Regions from separate parts of the Streptomyces sp. S07_1.15 genome, predicted to be linked through region 2. Evidence: riboswitches for the same ligand, from Rfam matches in the RefSeq annotation. Region 2 holds a riboswitch; each other region holds the start of a gene.
What was found. A riboswitch is a leader RNA that binds a small molecule or an ion and turns the genes downstream of it on or off. The one in region 2 is predicted to bind thiamine pyrophosphate.
Positions count from the first base shown of each region.

Region 1 (4,529 bases), 2.2 Mb from region 2:
ACATTGGGGTGGTCGAGCCGTGCCACGGCCTTCGCCTCGCGGATGAACCGCTCGACGAAGGCGGCGTCGGCCGCGAGCCCCGGGTGCATCACCTTGAGCGCGAGCACACGGTCGAGCCGGGTGTCGAGACCCCGGTAGACGGTGGCCATACCGCCGGTGGCGATCCGCGCGTCGATCCGGTAGCGGCCGTCGAGCACCTGCCCGACCAGCGGGTCCTCCCGGCGCGGGCCGGGGGAGGGGTCCTGCAGGGTCGTATCCACGCTGGTGAGTCTACGAGCCGTGGCGCGCGGTGCGGGCCCTCCCCGGGGCGCCCGTGGCCGCACTGCTACCGGAATGTGACAGCGGGTGGGAAACCGGCGGGCGGCGGGGCGCGGGGCCGCACCGGCCGCCCCGGGAGCGGCCGTTGGGGCGTACGGGGGCGGGGCGGCGGCGGGTGGCGAGGGGCCGGGCGGGCGCGGAGGCGGACGTGAGTCCCGTCACGGCTCCGGGGCCGTGCCGTCGCGGTGGCGGGACCGGGAACCGCGCGGGCCGGGGCCCGGTGCCGCCCCCGGCCCGGCGCGTCCCGCTGCCGTCCGTCCCTCCCGTTCCCCGGCCGGGCCCGCCGCGCCCTCCGCCAGCCGGTCAGCCCGTCAGCCGAAGGCCGGCCGCTCCGGGTCCAGCGCCGCGCGGCCCTCGGCGGGCGAGGACGCCTCGGCGAAGTGCCGGCGCGGGATGCGGCCCGCGCGGTGCGCCAGCCGGCCCGCCTCCACGGCGTGCCGCATGGCGTGCGCCATCAGCTCCGGTTCCTGCGCGCGGGTCACCGCCGAGGCCAGCATCACGGCGGCGCAGCCCAGCTCCATGGCCAGGGCCGCGTCGGAGGCGGTGCCCGCGCCCGCGTCGAGGATGACGGGCACCCCGGCCCGCTCGGTGATCAGCTGGAAGTTGTGCGGGTTGCGGATGCCGAGCCCGGAGCCGATGGGGGAGCCCAGCGGCATGATCGCGGCGCAGCCCGCCTCCTCCAGCCGCCGCGCCAGCACGGGATCGTCGTTGGTGTAGGGCAGGACGGTGAAGCCGTCGTCGACGAGGGTCTCGGCGGCGTCCAGCAGGCCGACCGGGTCGGGCAGCAGGGTGCGCTCGTCGGCGACCACCTCCAGCTTTACCCAGTCCGTGCCGAGCGCCTCACGGGCGAGGCGGGCGGTGAGGACGGCTTCCCCGGCGGTGAAGCAGCCCGCGGTGTTGGGCAGCGCGCGGATGCCGAGCCGGTCCAGGACGGACAGGACGGAGCCCTGCACGGTCGGGTCCAGCCGGCGCATCGCGACGGTCGTCAGCTCGGTGCCGGAGGCGGTGAGGGCGCGCTCCAGGACGTCCAGGCTGGAGGCGCCGCCGGTGCCCATGATGAGCCGGGACGCGAACGGGACCCCCGCGATGACCAGCGGGTCGGCGGCGGGTTCGTGAGCGGGCGAGGGCGCGGTCGCGGACGGGGGCGGCGCGTCCGGGGACGGGCCGGGCGCGGCGGGCGCGGTGCCCGCGTGCGCGGTGCCGTCGTACACGGTGGTGTCGGCCATGGGTCAGCCTCCCTGGACGGCGGTGAGGATCTCGACGCGGTCGCCCGCGCCGAGCCGGGTGGCGGGCCAGGCGCCGCGCGGGACGACGGTCTCGTTGACGGCGGCGGCGACCCCGGTGCGGGCCCGGGTGAAGCCGGCGACCAGCGCGTCCAGCGTGGTGCCGGCGGGCAGGTCGCGGGAGGCCCCGTTGACGGAAACGGTCACGGTCGTGTTGACGTCGACGGTCATACGGGCTGCTCCTGTCGTGCGGAAGCGGATGCGGCGCCGGCCGCGCCGGTGGCTTCGGTGGCTGCGGCGCCGCCCGCGAACCGCAGCGGCGAGAAGGCGCGGGCCTCCTCCGGCAGCGCGCCGGTGGCCAGCGCCTCGGCCATCGCGTCCCCGGTGACCGGCGTGAGGAGAACACCGTTGCGGTGGTGGCCCGTCGCCAGATGCAGGCCGGGCAGTGCGGACGGGCCGAGCAGCGGGGCGTTGTCGGGCGAGCAGGGGCGCAGGCCCGCGCGGGTCTCGGTGAGCGGCAGTTCGGTCAGACCGGGCACCAGCTCATGGGCGTCGCGCAGGAGTTCGTACACCCCGCCCGCGGTGACGGTGGTGTCCCAGCCGAGTTCCTCACTGGTCGCACCGATCACCAGTTCGCCGTTCTCGCGCGGCACCAGGTAGACCTGTCCGCCGCGCACCACGGCCCGTACGGTGCGGGAGAGGAAGGGCGCGTACCGCTCGGGCACCCGCAGCCGCAGCACCTGCCCCTTGACCGGCCGCACCGGTGGCAGCACCTCCTCCGGAATCCCCTGGAGCCGTCCGCTCATGCTCCCGGCGGCCAGCACGGTCAGCCCCGCCGCGACCCCGGTGCCGTCGTCCAGGACGGCGCCGGTCGCGCGGTCCGCCGAGACGGACAGCCGCCCGGCGCGCTGCCGGTGGAAGACGACCCCCGCGCGTTCACAGGCGCGCACCAGGGCGGTCGCCAGCCGCCGCGGATCGCACTGGTGATCGCCGTCCACCCGCAGACCGCCGCGCACCCCCGGCGCCAGCATGGGTTCCAGACGCCGGCACTCACGGCCCGTCAGCCACTGCGCGTCCAGTCCGGACGCCAGTTGCAGGGCGTGCAGTTCGCGCAGGTGGGCGCGGTCGTCGGCGTCCAGGGCGACCGCGAGGGTGCCGCAGGCCCGGTAACCGATGTCCTGGCCGCTCGCCTCCTCCAGCTCGGCCGCGAACGCCGGATAGCGCGCGGCGGAGGCCAGGTTGAGACCCAGCAGCGTCTGCTCGCCGTAGTGGAGTTCGGAGACGGCGGCCAGCATCCCGGCGGCCACCTGCGCGGCACCGCCGCCCGGAGCGGGGTCGGCGACGGCGGTGTCCAGGCCGCGCTGGGCCGCGCGCCAGGCGGTGACCAGGCCGATGATGCCGCCCCCGACGACCAGTACGTCATGGGTGTGCCGGGCGGCTCCGCGCCCGCCTCCGCCCGCGTGCCCCTCGGCGCAGCTGTGCGCGTTCCCCGGTGATGTGTGCATGGGCGTCCAGCTCCTCCCTTCGCCGGCATGACCCGGATCAGGTTCGTACGGTCGGAGGCGGTCCGGCCTCCCTCTCAGCCCGGTCCTCCGGGCTCCCGCGAGTGCTTGTGCCCGCCACCCTAACGCCCCCGCGCCGACCGCTGTAAGGCCCGGCCGGGTCGCGGGCCCGCCGTCCGCCCGGGCGCGGGACCCGTGCGCGGCCCGGCCGCCGGGGACCGCCCGCGGTGTCCGCCGGGGCGGTCCTAGAGTGAACGCGTGAGCGAGGACAGGCGGACAGCAGAGCGAGTCGTGATCGTCGGCGCGGGCATGGCGGGGGCGCGGACCGCGGTCGCGCTCCGCGAGGAGGGCTGGCCGGGCGCCATCACCCTGCTCGGCGCCGAGAGCCACCCGCCGTACGACCGGCCGCCGTTGTCGAAGGCGGTACTCCAGGGCGGGCACGGCGGGCACGGCGGGAACGCGGCCGCCGGTGCCGAGGGGGGCGCGTCGGCCGGCGCGGCCACCGGTCCGGCCGGAGCCACATCGCTCGGCATCGACTTCGCCGCCCTGGACGTCGAATTGCTGCTCGGCCACCCGGCGAACGCGCTCCGCGCCGCCGACCGGCTGGTCGTCGCCGGGGACACCGTCCTCCCGTACGACCACCTCGTCATCGCCACCGGCGCCGATCCCATCGGCCTCCCCGGCAGCGAGACCTCGCCCGGCGTGCACGTGCTGCGCACCCTCGACGACGCCGAACGGCTGCGCCCGGTGCTCGCCGCCGGCCGCCGGATCGTCATCGTCGGCGCGGGCTGGATCGGCGCCGAGCTCACCACCGCCGCACGCGAGGCGGGCTGCCCCGTCACCGTCGTCGAGGCCACCGGCCGCCCGCTGGCCGACGCCCTCCCGGCCGAGGTCACCGCGCCCATGGCGGGCTGGTACGAGGAGGCGGGCGCCCGCCTCCTCACCGGCACCCGCGTCGCCGCCGTCGAGTCCGGCGGCGTCCTCCTCGGGGACGGCAGCCGGCTCCGCGCGGACGCCGTTGTCGTCGGCATCGGCGCCCGGCCCGCCACCGGCTGGCTGGCGGGTTCCGGCGTCGAGCTCGGCGCGGACGGCTCCGTACGGGCCGACGAGCGGCTGGGCACCTCCCTGCCGGACGTCTACGCGGTCGGCGACTGCGCCTCCTTCCCCTCCGCCCGCTACGGCGAGCGGCTGCTGATCCACCACTGGGACAACGCCTTCCGGGGACCGGTCACCGTGGCCGCGCGCATCGCGCGCCGCGCCGAGGAGACCCCCGTGTACGACCCGGTGCCGTACTTCTGGTCGGAGCAGTTCGGCCGCTTCCTCCAGTACGCGGGCCACCACTCCGGCGGCGAGCGCCTGCTGTGGCGCGGTGACCCGGCGGGCACCTCCTGGTCGGTGTGCTGGCTGCGGGACGGGGTGCTGACGGCCCTGCTCGCCGTGGGCCGGCCGCGCGACCTCGCGCAGGGCCGCCGGCTGATCGAGCGGG
Region 1 covers NZ_JAJBZK010000001.1:5,727,872-5,732,400, forward strand. The annotation lists gene pknB (Stk1 family PASTA domain-containing Ser/Thr kinase) at 1-260, opposite strand, end outside; gene LIX60_RS24540 (thiazole synthase) at 630-1,544, opposite strand; gene thiS (sulfur carrier protein ThiS) at 1,548-1,772, opposite strand; gene thiO (glycine oxidase ThiO) at 1,769-3,046, opposite strand; TPP riboswitch at 3,043-3,155, opposite strand; gene LIX60_RS24555 (NAD(P)/FAD-dependent oxidoreductase) at 3,353-4,529, shown strand, end outside.
Region 1: it holds a riboswitch for thiamine pyrophosphate, as region 2 does, so the genes downstream of both, thiO (glycine oxidase ThiO) here and thiC (phosphomethylpyrimidine synthase ThiC) in region 2, are expected to answer to the same signal.

Region 2 (4,529 bases):
AGGCCACCGGAAGCCCGTACGGCGGCGCTCCGGACCCGGCCGGGGCCCCGGAGGCCCGCACGCCCCAACTCGGCTACAGCAAGCCGGGATTCAGCAGCCCGGCCACGGGCGACGACCCGGGGCGCGGCAGCACGCGCCCCAGCTTCAACAGCCCCGGCTTCTCCAGCCCGGACTACGGCGGCCCGGAGCACCAGCCGGAGTAGCCGCCGCTCCCGGCCGCCGGCCGCCCGTCCGTCCCGCCGCCCGGAAGCGCGTTCGCGCCGGAGGGGCGGGACGGACGGGACGGACGGGACGGGAACCGGGCTCGGTCAGTCGGTGACCGGCAGATAGACCCGGTTGCCCGCCGCCGCGAACTCCCGGGATTTCTCCGCCATACCGGCCTCGATCTCCTCCATCTCCCCGCCGTGCCGCCGGCGGATGTCCTGGGAGATCTTCATCGAGCAGAACTTCGGCCCGCACATCGAGCAGAAGTGGGCCGTCTTCGCCGGTTCGGCCGGGAGGGTCTCGTCGTGGAAGGCCCGTGCCGTGTCCGGGTCGAGCGCCAGGTTGAACTGGTCCTCCCAGCGGAACTCGAAACGCGCGTCGGACAGCGCGTCGTCCCACTCCTGGGCTCCCGGATGCCCCTTCGCCAGATCCGCCGCGTGCGCCGCGATCTTGTACGTGATGACACCGGTCTTCACATCGTCGCGGTCGGGCAGCCCCAGGTGCTCCTTGGGGGTGACGTAGCAGAGCATCGCCGTCCCCCACCAGGCGATCATCGCCGCCCCGATGCCCGAGGTGATGTGGTCGTAGCCGGGCGCCACATCGGTGGTCAGCGGGCCCAGCGTGTAGAACGGCGCCTCCTCGCAGATCTCCTGCTGGAGGTCGATGTTCTCCTTGATCTTGTGCATCGGGACATGGCCCGGGCCCTCGATCATCGTCTGCACGCCGTGGGCCTTGGCGACGGTGTTCAGCTCGCCCAGGGTGCGCAGTTCGGCGAACTGCGCCTCGTCGTTGGCGTCCGCGACGGAGCCGGGGCGCAGCCCGTCGCCGAGCGAGAACGTGACGTCATAGGCCGCGAGGATCTCGCAGAGCTCCTCGAAGTTCTCGTAGAGGAAGCTCTCCTTGTGGTGGGCCAGGCACCAGGCGGCCATGATGGAGCCGCCGCGCGAGACGATGCCGGTCTTCCGGCGGGCCGTCAGGGGGACGTAGCGGAGCAGGACCCCGGCGTGGACCGTCATGTAGTCCACGCCCTGCTCGGCCTGTTCGATGACGGTGTCCTTGTAGATGTCCCAGGTCAGCTCCTCGGCCCGGCCGTCGACCTTCTCCAGGGCCTGGTAGAGCGGGACGGTGCCGATGGGGACGGGGGAGTTGCGCAGCACCCACTCGCGGGTCGTGTGGATGTTGCGGCCGGTGGACAGGTCCATGACCGTATCGGCGCCCCAGCGGGTGGCCCAGGTCATCTTCTCGACCTCCTCCTCGATGGAGGAGGTGACGGCCGAGTTGCCGATGTTGGCGTTGACCTTCACCAGGAACCGCTTGCCGATGATCATCGGTTCGGTCTCGGGGTGGTTGACGTTGGCCGGCAGCACCGCACGCCCCGCGGCGATCTCCTCGCGGACGGTTTCCGGGGAGACGTTCTCCCGGAGCGCGACGTACTCCATCTCGGCGGTGATCTCACCGCGTCGCGCGTAGGCGAGCTGGGTGACGGGGGAGCCGTCCCGGCTGCGGCGGGGGCGCCGCGGCCCGCCGGGGAAGACGGCGTCGAGATTCCGCAGCCCGCCGCCGGGGCCGGTGGCCCTGAGGCCGTCGTCCTCGGGGCGCGGCGGCCGCCCGTCGTACTCCTCGGTATCGCCTCGGCCGGTGATCCAGCCCTCCCGGAGCGGCGCCAGGCCGCGCCGGACATCGGTGTCGACAGTGGGATCGGTGTACGGGCCGGACGTGTCGTACAGCGTGACGTCGCGGCCGTTGGTGAGGTGCACCCGTCGTACCGGAACCCGCAAGTCCGGGCGTGAGCCGGTCAGATGGTCCTTGTGCCATCCGATCGGCCCGTTCCCGTTCCCGCCGGGTTCCCGGGCAGACGTGTGCGCATCCTGAACGGTCATGAGACCTACTCCCTACGCCGGCATTACCCGGTACCAGGTTCGGCGGTCGGCGCAGCGGCTTCCGCGACGGTACGGCCGGTCCCGGCCACTCCGTGTACGGAGGTCAGCGCCCTCTCAGCCCGGTGCTCCGAGCTCCCGCGTGTGCAAAGGCAGCCCCCACGCTAACGCCGCCCCGGTGTTCATGACCAGAGGGCCCCTCTTCTTGCGATGATCTGGCGGTGACCTCGATCCCCGAAAGCCACGCGCACACCCACGCCCACGGCCCGGCGGCTCCCGTGTCCCGGAGACTGCGCAAGATCATCGCCGCGGTGCTGATCCCGTTCGCCGCGGCCGTCGCCGTCGGGCTGCTGGTGCTCTGGCCCGGTGGCACGCCGGGGCACGAGCCGAGCGGGGTCGGCATGGACCGGCAGATGGAGCAGGGCGAAGTCGTCGGCGTCGAGAAGGTGAAGTGCTCCGACGTGAACGCGGGAGGCGGACAGCCGCCCGGCGAGGGGCAGCCGGAGACGCCCGGCACACCGGGGGAAGCCCGTGGCGACATCTGCGAGAAGGCGACCGTGCGCGTCACCACCGGCGACGACAAGGGACGCGAGTTCACGGAGATCGTCCAGCCGGACTCCACCCGCCGGCTGAGCGAGGGTCAGGGCGTGGTCGTGGCGTACGCGCCGGACGCGCCCCGGGAGCTGCAGTACTCGGTGACGGATGTGGACCGCGAGGTTCCGATCTCGCTGCTCGCCGGGCTCTTCGCGCTCGCCGTGGTGGCGGTGGGAAGGCTGCGCGGGCTGTTCGCGCTGGTCTCCCTGGTCGTCAGCTTCGGGGTGCTGACGCTCTTCATCCTCCCCGCGATCCTGCAGGGGGAGAATCCCCTGCTCGTCGCGGTGATCGGCAGCAGCGCCATCATGCTGGCCGCGCTCTACCTCTGCCACGGGCTGACGGCCCGTACCTCCGTGGCCGTCCTGGGCACGCTGATCTCCCTGCTGCTGATCGGTGTGCTGGGGTCCGTCTTCATCGACTGGGCGAGGCTGACCGGCAACACCTCCGACGAGACCGGGCTCATCCACGGCCTCTACCCGGACATCGAGATGAGCGGCCTGCTGCTGGCCGGCGTCATCATCGGTTCGCTGGGCGTGCTCGACGATGTGACGGTCACTCAGACCTCGGCGGTGTGGGAGCTGAAGCAGGCGGATCCGACGATGTCGGCGCGGCGGCTGTACCGGGCGGGCATCCGGATCGGGCGCGACCACATCGCGTCGGTGGTCAACACCCTGGTGCTGGCCTACGCGGGTGCCGCCCTGCCACTGCTGCTGCTGTTCTCCATCGCGCGGAGCAGCGTCGGCACGGTCGCGCTGAGCGAGGTCGTGGCCGAGGAGATCGTCCGGACGCTGGTGGGCAGCATCGGGCTGATCGCCTCGGTGCCGGTCACCACCGGCCTCGCGGCGCTCGTCGTCTCGGCGGACCGGTCCGCCGCGGCCGTCTCGGCGCAGGGTGCGGGGACGGAGACGGGGCAGCCGCGGCGCGCGGAGGGCGGGCGGGGGCGCGGGCGCCGCCGCAAGCCGTGACCGCGCGGACGAAGGCGCCGGGTGTGCCGGGCCGGTGGCCGGCCGCGCCCGCCGCCGTCCGCGCGGCCCGGGAACTCAGCCCGCGTTGCGGGCCTGGGAGAGGATGCGGTCGAGTGTCTCCGCCAGACGGTCGTCGAAGTCCCCGGCGGACTGCTCCTGTCCCATGGGGACGATGCGGTCGGTCCGGTCGAGGAAGGCCACCAGCGGGGCCGCGCCCGCCCGGAAGGTGGCGCGGTCCTCGCCGACCTGGAGCCGGATGAAGACGTCGGAGAGCACGCCGGGGGTGACGGGAGCGATGTGTACGTCACCGTCACCGGTGGGCGCGCTCAGCCCGTCCAGCAGCAGATCGCGGGCGAATGCCCAGGTCACCGGTGCGTCGCCCGGCAGATGGAAGGTGAAGCGGACCGCGAAGGGGTCGGCCGGTTCGTACTCCAGCTCCACCGGAATGCGGAAGGAGAGCTCCTCGGAGACGAGGAAGCTCATCATCAGCTCTGCCTGAATCGTGTCGCGCATGGTCCACTGCCCCGTGTCGCTCGGGTGGCCTGTCCTGGAGCCTCCTCGGTCCTCCCGGCGCCGTGGTGCTCAACGCTCCGGCGGGACCGCTAGGAGTGGTGGTGCAGGTGTTTCAGGTGCGGGCGGGGCCACAGGGAAGTCCGCCCAGTGCGCAGCGTAGCCGTTTCGGCGCAAGGAGTTGCTGACCGCCATGGGGTCGGGGCGGAGAAAGACGACGGGATGAACGCGACGGCGCCGAGCCCCGGCCGGCGGGCCGGGGCTCGGACGCGGACCGGACACGGGCATCCGGCCGGCCGGTGGACAGGGCACCCGGCCGGCACCGGCGACGCGCTTCACCAGTCGCCGCGCGAGGACCCGTCCCGTGAGGCCGTGCCGA
Region 2 covers NZ_JAJBZK010000001.1:3,520,018-3,524,546, forward strand. The annotation lists gene LIX60_RS15155 (hypothetical protein) at 1-203, shown strand, start outside; gene thiC (phosphomethylpyrimidine synthase ThiC) at 309-2,084, opposite strand; TPP riboswitch at 2,077-2,233, opposite strand; gene LIX60_RS15165 (YibE/F family protein) at 2,303-3,640, shown strand; gene LIX60_RS15170 (SsgA family sporulation/cell division regulator) at 3,716-4,153, opposite strand; gene LIX60_RS15175 (DUF5326 family protein) at 4,486-4,529, opposite strand, start outside.

Region 3 (4,529 bases), 1.6 Mb from region 2:
TGGTCAGCGACACCGGCGCCTACGCCGTCGGCTGGCGCTTCGGCACGCACAAGCTCGCGCCGCGCATCAGCCCCGGCAAGACGCGCGAGGGACTGCTCGGGGCGGTCGGCTTCTCCATGGTGGCCGGCGCGCTGTGCCTGGAGTTCCTCATCGACGGGGGCAGTTGGTGGGAGGGCCTGCTGCTGGGCCTGGCGGTCGCGGGCAGCGCCACCCTGGGCGACCTCGGCGAGTCCATGATCAAGCGGGACCTCGGGATCAAGGACATGGGCACGCTGCTCCCCGGCCACGGCGGGATCATGGACCGCCTGGACTCGCTGCTGCCCACCGCTCCGGTGGCGTGGCTGCTGCTGGTGGTCTTCACCGGCGCGGGCTGAGTCCTCCGGCGCACGCCAGGCCCCTGCCGCAGCGGTTCGGCAGGGGCCTGGGCGCGTCTCCGGCAGCGGACCGCGGCCGGGTGACGGGAGCCTCGTCCGCGGGGCGCCGGGGGACCGTCCGGCGTCTGCGACACTGGAGGAATCATGCCTAAGCCCGGAGAACTCACTTTTGCCGTGCCGCGCGGGGCCAAGAAGCCGCCGCGGCATCTTGCCGACCTCACCCCCGCCGAGCGCCGTGACGCGGTGGCGGCCATCGGCGAGAAGCCGTTCCGGGCCGGCCAGGTCTCGCGTCACTACTTCGCCCGGTACGCCGACGACCCGGCGGCCTGGACGGACATCCCCGCGGCGGCCCGTGAGAAGCTCGCGGCCGAACTGCTGCCCGAACTCATGACCGTCGTGCGGCACATCAGCTGCGACGACGACACCACCCGCAAGACGCTGTGGCGGCTCTTCGACGGCACGCTCGTCGAGTCGGTCCTGATGCGCTACCCGGACCGGGTCACCATGTGCGTCTCCTCGCAAGCCGGCTGCGGGATGAACTGCCCCTTCTGCGCCACCGGCCAGGCCGGTCTCGACCGCAATCTGTCGACCGCCGAGATCGTGCACCAGATCGTGGACGGCATGCGGGCGCTGCGGGACGGCGACATCCCCGGCGGGCCGGCCCGGCTGTCGAACATCGTCTTCATGGGGATGGGCGAGCCGCTCGCCAACTACAACCGCGTCGTCGGCGCCATCCGGCGGCTCACCGACCCCGAGCCGGACGGCCTCGGGCTCTCGCAGCGCGGCATCACCGTCTCCACCGTCGGTCTCGTCCCGGCGATGCTGCGCTTCGCCGACGAGGGCTTCAGCTGCCGGCTCGCGGTCTCGCTGCACGCCCCGGACGACGAGCTCCGCGACACCCTCGTGCCGGTCAACACCCGGTGGAAGGTGCGCGAAGTGCTCGACGCCGCCTGGGAGTACGCCGAGAAGTCCGGCCGCCGGGTCTCCATCGAGTACGCGCTGATCCGCGACATCAACGACCAGGCCTGGCGCGGCGATCTGCTCGGCCGGCTGCTCAAGGGCCGCCGCGTGCACGTCAACCTCATCCCGCTCAACCCCACGCCCGGCTCGAAGTGGACCGCCTCGCGGCCCGAGGACGAGAAGGCGTTCGTGGCCGCGCTGGAGGCCCACCGGGTGCCGGTGACCGTCCGGGACACCCGGGGCCAGGAGATCGACGGCGCATGCGGTCAGCTGGCCGCCGCGGAGCGCTGATATCGTCGTTTTCGAACGTCTATTCCGACAGGGGAGCGCACAGCGCTGAGAGTGCGGCAGCAGCCGCAGACCCTCGAACCTGAACCGGGTCATACCGGCGTAGGGAGTTCGGTCACCACTCGACAAGCTGTCGTGCCCTGCCCGCTTCAGGGGAGGCACCACTCATGACCACGCACCTCCGCGGACGGTCCGCCGCCGCGCTGCTCGTCACCGCGCTGGGCATCACCTCGCTCGCCGCGTGCGGCGGCTCCGGTGATCCCGCCGGGAAGGACGGCGGCGAGACCGCGGCCGTCACCCTGGTCACCCATGACTCGTTCGCCGTCTCCGACGACGTGCTGAAGGAGTTCACCGAGCAGACCGGCCGCAAGGTCGAGATCCTGCGCGGCGGCGACGCCGGCACGACCGTCAACCAGGCCGTGCTGTCCAAGGGCAACCCGCAGGGCGACGTCCTCTTCGGCGTCGACAACACCCTGCTCTCGCGCGCCCTCGACCACGGGATCTTCACGCCGTACGAGGCCAGGGGCCTGGAGAAGGTACCGGAGGAACTCCGGCTCGACCGGGCGAAGCACCGGGTCACGCCCGTCGACTACGGCGACATCTGCGTCAACTACGACCGCGGCTGGTTCGAGAAGAAGCGGCTGGCGCCGCCGGAGACCTTCGCCGACCTGGTCGAACCCGCCTACAAGGACCTGCTGGTCACCGAGAACGCCGCCACCTCCTCGCCGGGGCTGGGCTTCCTCCTCGCCACCGCGGCCGAGTACGGCGACGACGGCTGGCAGGACTACTGGAAGAAGCTCAAGGCCAACGGCGTCGAGGTGGTCGACGGCTGGGAGCAGGCCTACAACGACCGCTTCTCCGGCTCCGGCGGCGGCAAGGGCAAGGGCGACAAGCCCCTCGTCGTCTCCTACGCCTCCAGCCCGCCCGCCGAGGTGCTGGGGCAGGACCCGCTGCCCGAGGAGGGGCCGACGGGGGTGGCGAAGGGCACCTGCTTCCGGCAGACCGAGTTCGCCGGGCTGCTGGACGGCGCCGAGAACCCCGAGGGCGGCAAGGAACTCCTGGACTTCCTGCTGAGCGAGACCTTCCAGGAGGACGTGCCGCTGCAGATGTTCGTCCACCCCGCCCGGACGGACGTCAAGCTGCCGGAGGTCTTCACCCGGTACGGGGCGACGATCGAGAAGCCCGCTTCCCTGGCCCCGGAGAAGATCGCCGAGAACCGTGAGCGGTGGGTCAAGGCATGGTCCCAGCTCGTTCCGAGGTGACCGCCGGGGCGGAGCCGGCCCCGGCTGCGCCCCCGTCGCCGTCCGCACCGCCTCCGCCCGCTCCGCCGTCACCGGCGGGGCGGCGGCCGGGCGGGCGGCCGGGCCGCGGCTCCGGCACCGTGGTCCGGCTCGCGCTGATGGCCGTTCCGGCGGCCTTCTTCGCCCTGTTCTTCGTCCACCCGGTGGCCGCGATCGTGGCCCGGGGGCTGCGCGACGGGGGGCGGTGGCGGTTCGGGCGGGCCGGCACGGTGCTGACGGACCCGCTCGTCCTGGACGTGCTCTGGTTCACCGCGTGGCAGGCGGCGGCGTCCACGGCGCTGACCGTGGCCGTCGCGCTGCCGGGCGCCTATGTCTTCGCCCGCCTCGACTTCCCCGGCAAGCGGCTGCTGCGGGCGCTGGTGGTGGTGCCGTTCGTCCTGCCCACCGTCGTGGCCGGCTCGGCCTTCCTGGCGCTGCTGGGACGCGGCGGACTGCTGGACGAGCTGTGGGGCGTCCGGCTGGACACCACGGTGTGGGCGATCCTGCTCGCCCATGTGTTCTTCAACTACGCGGTCGTGGTGCGGACGGTCGGCGGCTTGTGGGCCCAGCTCGACCCCCGCCAGGAGGAGGCCGCGCGGATGCTCGGCGCGAGCCGCCTCACCGCCTGGCGCCGGATCACCCTGCCGGCGCTGGCGCCCGCCGTTGCCGCCGCGGCGCTGATGGTCTTCCTCTTCACCTTCACCTCCTTCGGGGTGGTCCAGATCCTCGGCGGTCCGCGCTACTCGACCCTGGAGGTCGAGATCTACCGGCAGACCGCACAACTGCTCGACCTGCCGACGGCAGCCGTGCTGACGCTGCTGCAGTTCTGCGCCGTCGGCGGCCTGCTCCTGCTGCACGCCCGGACGGTGCGGCGGCGCGAGAGCGCGCTGCGGCTGGTCGACCCCGCGCACACCTCCCGCCGTCCCCGCGGCGCCGGCCAGTGGGCCATGCTGGGCTCCACGGTCACGGTCGTCGCGCTGCTGCTCCTGCTGCCGCTGGGGGTGCTCGTCGAGCGCTCGCTGGACGCACCGGACGGCTACGGCTTCGCCTTCTACCGGGCGCTGGGGTCCGAGGAGGGCGGGACGTTCACCGTGGCGCCGCTGGAGGCGGTGGGCAACTCCCTGGCGTTCGCGGCCGTGGCCACCCTGATCGCCCTGGTGGTCGGCGGTCTGGCCGCGGCGGCCCTGACCCGGCGGGCCGGAAGACTCGTACGGGGGTTCGACGCGCTGCTGATGCTGCCGCTGGGCACCTCGGCCGTGACGGTCGGCTTCGGCTTCCTCCTCGCGCTCGACGAGCCGCCCCTGGACCTGCGGTCCGCCTGGATCCTGGTGCCGCTGGCGCAGGCCCTGGTCGGCGTGCCGTTCGTCGTCCGCACCATGCTGCCCGTCCTGCGCGCGGTCGATCCGCGGCTGCGCGAGGCGGCCGCCGTGCTGGGAGCCTCCCCGCTGCGCGCCTGGCGCGAGGTGGACCTGCCGCTGGTGCGGCGGGCGCTGCTCGTCGCCGCGGGCTTCGCCTTCGCCGTCTCGCTCGGCGAGTTCGGCGCCACCGTCTTCATCGCCCGTGCCGACACCCTCACCCTTCCGGTCGCCGTGGCCCGGCTGCTGGGCCGGGCCGGCGCACTGCCGTA
Region 3 covers NZ_JAJBZK010000001.1:1,937,004-1,941,532, reverse strand. The annotation lists gene LIX60_RS08135 (phosphatidate cytidylyltransferase) at 1-374, shown strand, start outside; gene rlmN (23S rRNA (adenine(2503)-C(2))-methyltransferase RlmN) at 519-1,625, shown strand; TPP riboswitch at 1,645-1,749, shown strand; gene LIX60_RS08125 (thiamine ABC transporter substrate binding subunit) at 1,790-2,884, shown strand; gene LIX60_RS08120 (iron ABC transporter permease) at 3,022-4,529, shown strand, end outside.
Region 3: it holds a riboswitch for thiamine pyrophosphate, as region 2 does, so the genes downstream of both, LIX60_RS08125 (thiamine ABC transporter substrate binding subunit) here and thiC (phosphomethylpyrimidine synthase ThiC) in region 2, are expected to answer to the same signal.